DNA from 2 places in the Agromyces sp. NPDC052230 genome. Region 1 is predicted to be linked to the other one. Evidence: predicted binding sites of a transcription regulator. Region 1 holds the regulator's gene; the other holds the start of a gene.
The links. The regulator HrcA, encoded in region 1, represses chaperone genes, less so after heat shock. The targets are predictions, from matches to a motif close to TTNGCACTCGNNNNNNNCGAGTGCNAA.
Positions count from the first base shown of each region.

Region 2: a site for HrcA is predicted at 2,065-2,091, ahead of AB0K73_RS00490 (Hsp20/alpha crystallin family protein). Genes of this name have one in related genera too.

Region 1 is NZ_JBFAVC010000006.1:131,167-136,074, forward strand. It holds gene AB0K73_RS14215 (HIT domain-containing protein) at 1-218, opposite strand, end outside; gene AB0K73_RS14220 (16S rRNA (uracil(1498)-N(3))-methyltransferase) at 243-977, opposite strand; gene dnaJ (molecular chaperone DnaJ) at 990-2,087, opposite strand; gene hrcA (heat-inducible transcriptional repressor HrcA) at 2,141-3,163, opposite strand; gene AB0K73_RS14235 (DUF4870 domain-containing protein) at 3,354-3,746, shown strand; gene AB0K73_RS14240 (DUF4870 domain-containing protein) at 3,863-4,246, shown strand; gene hemW (radical SAM family heme chaperone HemW) at 4,253-4,908, opposite strand, start outside.
Region 2 is NZ_JBFAVC010000001.1:102,741-107,648, reverse strand. It holds gene AB0K73_RS00500 (MFS transporter) at 1-1,331, opposite strand, end outside; gene AB0K73_RS00495 (NAD(P)H-binding protein) at 1,351-2,001, opposite strand; gene AB0K73_RS00490 (Hsp20/alpha crystallin family protein) at 2,171-2,611, shown strand; gene AB0K73_RS00485 (DUF885 family protein) at 2,718-4,397, shown strand; gene AB0K73_RS00480 (hypothetical protein) at 4,440-4,658, opposite strand.

The DNA of each region.
Region 1 (4,908 bases):
ACGTCGACGAGCTCGGCGAGGAGCCCGGGGTCGCCGGCCGCAAGCTCGACCACGTCGCGGTAGTCACCGCGCTTGGGCGTGACGACGACGTGCACGGGCGCCTTGGGCGCGATGTCGTGGAACGCGATCACCCGGTCGGTCTCGGCGACGACCCGCGCGGGGATCTCGCGCGCGGCGATGCGTTCGAAGAGGGTCGGCTCGGCACCGGAGGCGGTCATCCTCCCATCGTAGCGACGGATGCCTCACCACCGCCCGAGCGCGACGTTGAGCACGGTGATCGCGGCGGGTCCCGCCGTGGAGGTGCGCAGCACGGATGCTCCGAGCCGCACGGGTTCGGCGCCGGCCGCCACGAGGCGTTCGAGCTCGGCGGGCGCGATCCCGCCCTCGGGGCCGACGACGAGCGCCAGGTCGCGGCCGTCGAGTCGGAGGTCGGTGAGCGCGCTGCTCGCCGTGGGTTCGAGGAGGAGCATCCGGGTATCCCCGAGCAGGCCGGCCAGCTGGGCGGTCGTCGCGACCGGCCGCACGTCGGGCACGCGAGAGCGGATCGACTGCTTCGCGGCCTCGCGCACGATCGCCGCCCAGCGTTGCCGCCCCTTCTCGGCCTTCGGACCCTCCCACCGCGACACCGACCGCGACGCCGCCCACGGGACGACCGCGTCCACGCCGAGCTCGGTGGCGGCCTGCACCGCGAGCTCGTCACGATCGCCCTTCGCGAGGGCCTGCACGAGCGTGATGCGAGTCGCCGGCGCCTCCTCCACGAGGATCTCGTCGGCCTCGAGCACGAGCTCGCGCGAACCCGTCGACGTCACGACGCCGTGCACCACCGTGCCCCGGCCGTCGCCGATGGCGATGCGCTCCCCGGCCCGCACGCGCGACACGGTCACCGCGTGCCGAGCCTCGTCCCCCCGCAGCTTCACCGTGTCACCGGGAACGAGGCCCGCGAGCTCGAGCGACTCGTCGACGTAGAGGTGGCTCACCGCGACATCCGCTCAGCCGAGGAACCGGTCGCGCAGTCTCGCGAAGAGCCCCTGCTGGAAGTGACTGAGCTCCGGCGCCGCCGGCTTCTTCGATGAGGCGAACTGCTGGATGAGGTCGCGCTCCTTCGACGAGAGCTTGGTGGGGGTCACCACCTGCACGCCGATCTTCAGGTCGCCGCGCCCGGCACCGCGGAGCCTCGTGACCCCGCGGTCCTTGACGGTGAGGATCTCGCCGCTCTGCAGACCGGCCCGCAGCTCCACGTCGACGTCGCCGTCGAGCGCGTGCACGGTCGTGTTCGTGCCGAGGATCGCGTCGGTCATGGCGACCTCGAGGGTGCAGAGCAGGTCGTCGCCGTTGCGGCTGAACACCTCGTGGTTCCGCACCTTGATCTCGAGGTAGAGGTCGCCGTTCGGGCCGCCGGCGGGGCCCGCCTCACCCGAGCCGGGCATCTGCAGCCGGACTCCCGTGTCGACGCCCGCGGGGATGTCGACGGGCACGGTGCGGCGCGCGCGCACGCGGCCCTGGCCCTGACAGGTGACGCACGGCGTCGCGATGACCGTGCCGTAGCCGCGGCACGTGCCGCAGGGGCTCGATGTCATGACGTTGCCGAGGAGCGAACGCACCGAGCGCTGGATCGATCCGGTGCCGCCGCAGATGTCGCACGTCACGGGCGACGTGCCCGGTTGACAGCACGAACCATGACACGTCTCGCACGTGACGGCGGTGTCGACGTCGATGTCGCGATGCGTGCCGAAGATGACCTCGTCGAGGCCCACCTCGACGCGGATGAGCGCGTCCTGCCCGCGCTCTCGACGCGATCTCGGGCCTCGACTGGTCTGCCCGGCGCCGAAGAACGTCTCGAAGATGTCGCCGAAGCCGCCGAAGCCCTGTGCACCGAATCCGCCCTGGCCGCCGAGGTCGTACTGCTCGCGCTGCCTCGGGTCGCTCAGCACGTCGTACGCGTGCGTGACCTGCTTGAAGCGTTCGGATGCCTCGGCACCCGGGTTCACGTCGGGGTGCAGCTCGCGGGCGAGGCGTCGGTAGGCCTTCTTGATCTCGTCGGGGGTTGCGTCGCGCGCGACGCCGAGGACCTCGTAATGGTCGGCCACGGAGGGGCTTGTCCTTTCGATTGCCGGATGCCGGTCGGAGCGACGGCGGCGGATCAGCTCTCGCCGAGCGTGCGGGAGAGATAGCGGGCGACGGCGCGGACGGCCGCCATGCTGTTGGAGTAGTCCATGCGGGTGGGGCCCACGATGCCGAGACGGGAGATGTCACGCCCCGGGATCTCGAAGGCGCTCGACACGACCGAGGTCTCGCCGAGGCCGAACGAGGCGTTCTCGCGCCCGATGCGAACGACCACGGAGTGCTCGTCGGACGCCATCTCGCCGAAAAGGCGCAGCAGCACGACCTGCTCCTCGATCGCCTCGATGACGCCGAGGATGGAGCCGGGGAAGTCCTGTTCGGTGGCTACGAGGTTCGCCGCGCCCGCCACCATGAGACGGTCGGGCCGTTGCATCCGAGCCTGGTCGGCCAATGTCGCGGCGAGCGTGTGCAGCACCTCGGCGTGCCGGCGGTCGACGCTGTCGATCTCGCCCGACAGTGCTGTCGCGGCATCCGCCATCGTGCGACCGCCCGCCACCTCGTTGAGCCGTGCGCGCAATGCGGCGAGGGCCTCGTCGTCGACGGGGTGCTCGACCTCGGCGATGCGCTGCTCGACCTGCCCCGAGTCGGCGATGAGGATGCACAGCAACCGCGTCGGCGCGACCGAGACGAGCTCGACGTGACGCACCCGGGCGCTCGCGAAGCTCGGGTATTGCACGACGGCGAGCTGCTTGGTGAGCTGCGACACGAGTCGCACGGTGCGCGCGAGCAGTTCGTCGAGATCACTCGACTCGCCGAGGAAGGTCTCGATGGCCTGACGTTGCGCCGCGGTCAGCGGCCGGATCTCGGTGAGCTGGTCGACGAAGACCCGGTAGCCCTTGTCGGTTGGGATGCGACCGGAGGAGGTGTGCGGTGCCGCGATGAGCTCCTCCTCCTCGAGGAGGGCCATGTCGTTGCGGATGGTGGCGGCGGACACGCCGAAGGAGTGCCGCTCGACGATCGTCTTGGAGCCAACCGGCTCCCGCGACGCGACGTAGTCCTGCACGATCGCCCGGAGGACGGCGAGGCTGCGTTCGGAGACCATGGCCCTCGCTTCCACTCGCTTTAGCACTCCCTGTATCCGACTGCCAATACTACCGCGACATCCCGGGAAAGAGCCCGTTGCCACCGCTCGCCACGCGGCGATACCGTATGGGTACTCCGCGGGTCCCGGCAGCGATCATCCCCCGTCGCGCCCACGCGGCTCAACCGTGAACCCCCCTGAAAGGCATGGCATGACCGACCCCAACTACCCGGCCTCCGATCCGAACGCCGCGACCCCGCCGCCGCCCGCCGCCGCCGCGCCGCTGTCGCCCGAGCAGGACATCCAGTGGGGCTCGTTCGCCCACCTCGGCGGCATCCTCGGATTCATCCCGGCGCTGATCATCTGGCTCGTCTTCAAGGACCGCGGCACGTTCACGAACACCGAGGCGAAGGAAGCCCTGAACTTCCAGATCACGCTGCTCTTCGGTTACGTGATCTCGGCGATCCTCATCGTCGTCGTCATCGGCGCATTCCTCTCGTGGGTCGTCTGGATCCTCGGCGTGGTCTTCTCGATCATCGCCTTCCTCCAGGCGAAGGACGGGCGGCACTACCGCTACCCGTTCGCCATCCGCCTCATCAAGTGATCCGTACGTGAGTTTCGCCCGCCGCGGGGGCGTCCTACTCCCGCGGCGGGCGTTGCTGTGCCAGCATGAAACCGAATGAGTCTCGCCACGAGGACGAGCCCGAACGAGGAGATCTGATGTCCGACACCCCCACGCCTCCCCCGCCGCCCCAGAACCCGTACGATCAGGGCCCGGGGCTCAGCCCGAACGACGAGAAGCTGTGGTCGACGCTGATCCACATCGGTGGCATCTTCTTCGGCTTCATTCCGGCGCTGATCGGCTACCTCGTCCTGAAGGACAAGGGCCCGTTCGTACGGGCGCACACCGCCACCGCGCTGAACTTCCAGATCACGATGACGATCGCCTACGTGATCGGGTCGATCCTGACCTTCGTCATCATCGGCATCTTCATCCTCATCGCGGTGTGGGTGGTCGTGATCATCTTCAGCATCATCGCCGCGATGAAGGCCAACCAGGGACAGCCCTACACCTACCCGCTCTCGATCAAGTTCGTGAGCTGAGAGCGTTCAGTCCTCGAGCAGGCGCCTGACCACGGCGTCCGCGAGCAGCCGCCCTCGCCTGGTGAGCGTCAGCCCACCGGCGAGGGCGGTTTTCGCGTCCACGAGTTCGTCGGCGATGAGGCCGGCCACGGCGCGCCGGCTGCCGGCGGCGAGTGAGGCGATGTCGAGGCCGTCGCGGATGCGCGTGGCGAGCAGCACCCGCTCGGTCTCACGGGCAGGCGGGTCGAGCACCTCGCGCCCGACGGCCGGCGAGTGTCCGGCGGTCACCCGCTCGGCGTAGGCCGACGGATGCTTCGCGTTCCACCAGCGCACCCCGCCGACGTGGCTGTGGGCGCCCGGGCCGACGCCCCACCAGTCATCACCGCGCCAGTAGCCGAGATTGTGACGCGAACGGTGCTCGGACGCGGTGGCCCAGTTGCTCACCTCGTACCACTCGTACCCCGCTACGCCGAGCAGTTCGTCGGCCAACTCGTACATGTCGGCCTCGAGGTCGTCGCTCGGCTGCGCGAGCTCACCCCGACGGATCTGGCGCGCGAGCTTCGTGCCGTCCTCGACGATGAGCGCGTATGCGCTGAGGTGATCGGGCCGCTCGGCGATCGCCGCCTCGAGGCTCCGGCGCCAGTCGTCGAGCGACTCCCCCGGCGTGCCGTAGATGAGGTCGA
Region 2 (4,908 bases), on a different contig from region 1:
GCGCTCCCCACCGGTTCCACGGGCTCGGCCGGCCCCGCCGGCCCCGCCGGCCCCGCCGATTCCGGCGCCTCCACCGTGGGCACCCGCCGGATCGACACGCTGACGAGGGCGGCGACCACGCAGAGTCCCGCCGCGCCGAACCAGGCGAGCGTGTACTCGCCCGTGTTGTCGCGCACGAGACCGGCGACGGTGGCCGCGATCGCGGCGCCCACCTGGTGCGACGCGAACACCCAGCCGAAGACGATCGGCCCGTCGTGGCCGAACACCTCACGGCAGAGCGCCACCGTCGGCGGCACGGTCGCCACCCAGTCGAGGCCGTAGATGACGACGAAGACGATGATCGGCGGCTGCACGGTCGCGTCGAGGAGGAACGGCAGCACCGCGAGCCCGACGCCGCGTCCGGCGTAGTAGACCGCGAGCAGGATGCGTGGGTTCACCCGGTCGGTGAGCCAGCCGGATGCCACGGTGCCGACGATGTCGAAGATGCCGACGAGTGCGAGCAGGCCCGCGGCGGTCGTCTCGGGCATGCCGTGATCGTGTGCGCCCGGGATGAAGTGCGTGCCGACGAGTCCGTTCGTCGTGGCGCCGCAGATCGCGAAGCCCGCGACGAGCGCCCAGAACGTGCGCTTGCGGCTCGCCCGCACGAGGGTCGCGAGCGCGAGCCGGGCGGCGTTGCCGCTCGCCCGCGTCGGCGCAGTCCAGCCGTCGGGGGCGCCGAACGGGGTCGTGCCGAGGTCGGCGGGCCGGTTGCGGAGGAACAGGAGCACGAGCGGCACGACCGCGAATGCCGCGACGGCGACGAGGAGCGACGCCTGTCGCCAGCCCTGCTGCTCGACGAGGATCGCGATGAGCGGTAGGAACGCCAGCTGGCCCGTCGCACTTCCGGCCGTGAGCACGCCGACCACCAGGCCGCGGCGCCTGACGAACCACTGGTCGGCGACCGTGGCCGCGAAGACGAGCGCCATCGATCCGCTGCCGAGCCCGATCATGACGCCCCACGTGAGCACGAGCACCCACGGTGCAGTGGCGAAGATGCTGAGCGCCGCGCCGGCCCCCACCAGCACGAGGGCGAAGCTCGTCACCGCCCGCATGCCGAACCTCGCCATGAGCGCGGCGGCGAAGGGGGCCGTGAGACCGAACAGGAGGAGGTTGACCGTCACCGCGATGGAGAGCTCGGTGCGCGTCCAGCCGAATTCGGCCTCGAGGGGCAGCATGAGCACGCCCGGCGCCGCGCGGAAGCCGGCCGCCCCGACGAGTGCGAGGAAGGCGACCGCGGCGACGATCCACGCCGGGTGCAGGGAGCTCGTGTGCCGGGGCGTGCGCGTGGTCATCCCACGATTCTCACGTATGTCAGGCGAGCCCGGCGAGGGCGTCGGCGATCGGCTCGTCGCCCGAGACGAGATCGAACTGCGTGCGGGATGCCGCACCGGTCTCGAGGAGCAAAGCGATCGTCGCCGCGACATCCGCACGGGGGATCGAGCCCGCGGGCAGCGAGTCGCCCACGCGAACCGAGCCGGTGCCGGGATCGTTCGTGAGACGGCCGGGGCGCACGATCGTCCAGCCGAGGTCGCGGGATCGCACCGAGGCATCCGCTTCGCTCTTGGCGCGCAGGTAGAGCTGGAACACGTCCTGCGAATCGGGGTCGAAGCGGTCGGCGCTCATGGCCGAGATCACCACGAGGCGGGGCACGCCGGCCGCCTCGGCCGCATCCGCGAGCAGGATGGCGGCATCACGGTCGACCGTGAACTTGCGCGCGGCACTGCTCCCCGGGCCGGCGCCGGCCGCGAAGACCGCGGCATCCGCGTCCTTCAGCACCTGGCCGACCTCGTCGACGGATGCCTCCTCCAGGTCGAGCACGACCGCCGCCGCGCCCGTGGCGTCGATATCGGCGCGGTGCTCGGGGTTGCGGATGATGGCGATCGGCTCGTGCCCCCCATCGGCGAGCAGGCGCTCGAGGACGAGGGCGATCTGGCCGTGGCCTCCGGCGATGACGACGCGCATCGCCCCAGTCAACGCGGGCTCGCCGGGCACCGCAAGTCGCGCGGAAATTCTCCTCGAGGGGTCTTGGCACTCTCTACCCGAGAGTGCTAATCTGGAGGTACTTGAGTCGGATGGACTCAACTCTTGGACACACCGCCGCGAACGCGGCAGCGAAGAAGGAGGAGAAGCCATGGCCATGTACTGGGACCCGTTCCGCGACCTCGATCGCCTCGCGCAGGGGCTGCTCGACACCCGGCAGGCACCGCGCATGATGCCGATCGACCTTCACCGTGACGGCGACCACTATGTGCTCTCGGCCGATCTGCCGGGCGTCGACCCCGGCTCGATCGACGTGGATGTCGATGGGCAGCTGCTCACAATTCGCGCGGAGCGCACGCTGCGCTCCGACGACGTGCAGTGGCTCGCGCACGAGCGCCCGAGCGGTTCGTTCCTGCGCCAGCTCACCCTGGGCGACGGCCTCGACACCACCTCGATCAGCGCGCACTACGACAACGGCGTGCTGAGCGTGGTCATCCCGGTGAGCGAGAAGGCCAAGCCGCGCAAGGTCGAGGTGCAGAGCTCGCCGCAGACCGAGAAGGAGGTCACGACCGGCGCGAACGCGTCGAGCTGACCATCGGGGATGAGGCGGATGCCGCGGGCGGGGGCTCGCGGCATCCGTCGTCTCCGGGCCTCCACTGTGGGCGACCGCGTCGGCGGAGGGGGATAGCGTGGCCCGCATGACTGCGCTCGCCACAGACCTCGCCCGGCTCGCCACGGAGTTCTGGGAGTGGCGCGACGCGACGTCGTTCCGCACGTCCGACGACATCCCGCGCGTGGAGCGTCCGGCCGGTTGGGTACCGCGGTTCGACCTCGAGGCGATCGACGAGGTACGGCTGGCGTTCGCCGGGTTCACGGAGCGCTGGCGCGCGCTCGACGCCGCGGGCGTCGGAACGCTCCCGGTCGACGCGCAGGTGGATCACCGACTGCTCGGCGCGGCGCTCGCCCGCGTGCACTGGGAGCTCGACGTGCTCCGCAACTGGGAGCGTGACGCCGTGTTCCTCACGTCGCAGATCCTGGGCCCGTGGTTCGACCTCCTGCTCGCGCCGCCGCCGTTCGAGGCGTCGCGGCAGTCGGACCTCGTGCGCGTGCTCGAGGCTGTTCCGACAGGGGTCGACCAGGCGATCGCGAACCTGGAGCGCGCGGGCGTGGCGACGCTCGCCCGCGTCGCGGCCACCGAGCTCGAGGGCATCGGCGAACGGCTCGCCGCCTCCGTCACCGCGCTGACCCCGGTGCTGCACCGCGTCACTGCGCGGTCGCTCGCCGAGGCCCAGCCCGCGGCGAGCGACGCGCTCGAGCGGTATCGGACGTGGCTCGAGGCATCCGCCGACCGACTCGGTCCCGACGCGATCGTCGGCCGCGACGCCTTCGTCTGGTACCTGCGGCACGTGGCGCTCGTCACGGCGGAGCCCGAGGAGCTCGTGCGGGCCGCGATGCAGGACTACCACCGCAGCGTCGTCGGCGAGGCCGTATTGCGCACTCGGCACCGCAACCTTCCCGAGTCGCCGCTCGCGGCCGATGCCGCCGCCCTGGTCGCCGCCGAGGAGCTGGCGGAGGACCAGACGCGTGCCTTCGCTGAGGACTCGGGTCTCCTCAGCCAGCCCCCGTCGCTGCGTCGGTACCGGTTCGCGCCGACGCCGGCCTACCTCGAGCCCGTCGCGTTCCTCGGCGTCACCGATGACCTCACGAGCGTCCGGCGCGTCGGTGACGACGCGACGTCGTATGTGCCGGATCCGTCGCCCGACCTGCCGTACTTCGATGCCGCGAGCGCCCGCGACCCGCGGCTCGGCATCATCCACGAGGGCGCGCACGCCCAGCAGCTGGCGCTGTCGTGGGCGCACCCGGATCCGGCGCGCCGGCACTTCATCGACTCGGTCGCGAACGAGGGCATCGCCCACTACAACGAGGAGCTGATGCTCACGGCGGGGCTCTTCGTGGATGCCCCGCATTCGCGCACGACCGTGTACAACTTCATCCGCCTGCGGGCCCTGCGCGTCGTCGTCGACGTGAACCTGGCGACGGGCGTGTTCTCGTTGCACGACGCCGTCGACTTCTTCGTACGGATGGTGCCCATGGATCTCGAGACGGCCACCGAGGAGACGTCGTACTACGTGGCCACGCCGGGTCTGGCGATGGCCTATCACGTGGGCAAGCTCGAAGTGCAGCGCATGCTGGCGGATGCCGCGGTGGCCGCGCAGCTCGACGGTGCCGAGTTCTCGCTGCGGGACTTCCATGACTTCGTGTGGCGGAACGGCAACGTGCCGCTGTCGCTGCAACGCTGGGAGCTCCTGGGCGATCGCGGCGACGTCGACCTGCTCGACGCGGCGGGCCCGTGGTACTCGGGGCTGTCGGTGAGCTGAGCGTCGCGGGAGTCGTGGAGCTTCCGTTCTCGCTCGGCGGGTTCAGTCGTCGGTGTCCGAGTGGGCGTCGGAGTCGGGGTCCGCTCCATCGCCCGGGGCGTCGGGGTCGCGGTTCGACGCGGCTTCCGGATCTTCCTCGGGCTCGAACGTGGTCGCCTCGCCTGCGCCGACGCCGACGCTGCCGGGCTCGTCGGGGATGGTTCCGTCAGTTCCCAGGCCGCCCTGGTCGGAGGTGTCGTCGATGCCGGATGCGTCGGTCATGGGGTCTCCTGCTCGAATCGCGGTCGTCGTTCACGATGACACGCCGGGCCGTCCCCCGGCACGGCCTTGACAGGGGGCGCGGCGACCGCTCGCCCCGAGGCGCCGGCAAGCGGCATTCGACCGCCGAAGTGTGGTTCCGGTTCTCGAACCCGGTGCCGAAGTGCCGGGGTGCCGGAGTGCCAAAGTGCCGGAGTGCCGAAGTGCCGGAGTGCCGAAGTGCCGGGGTGCCGGAGTGCCGGGGTGCCGGAGT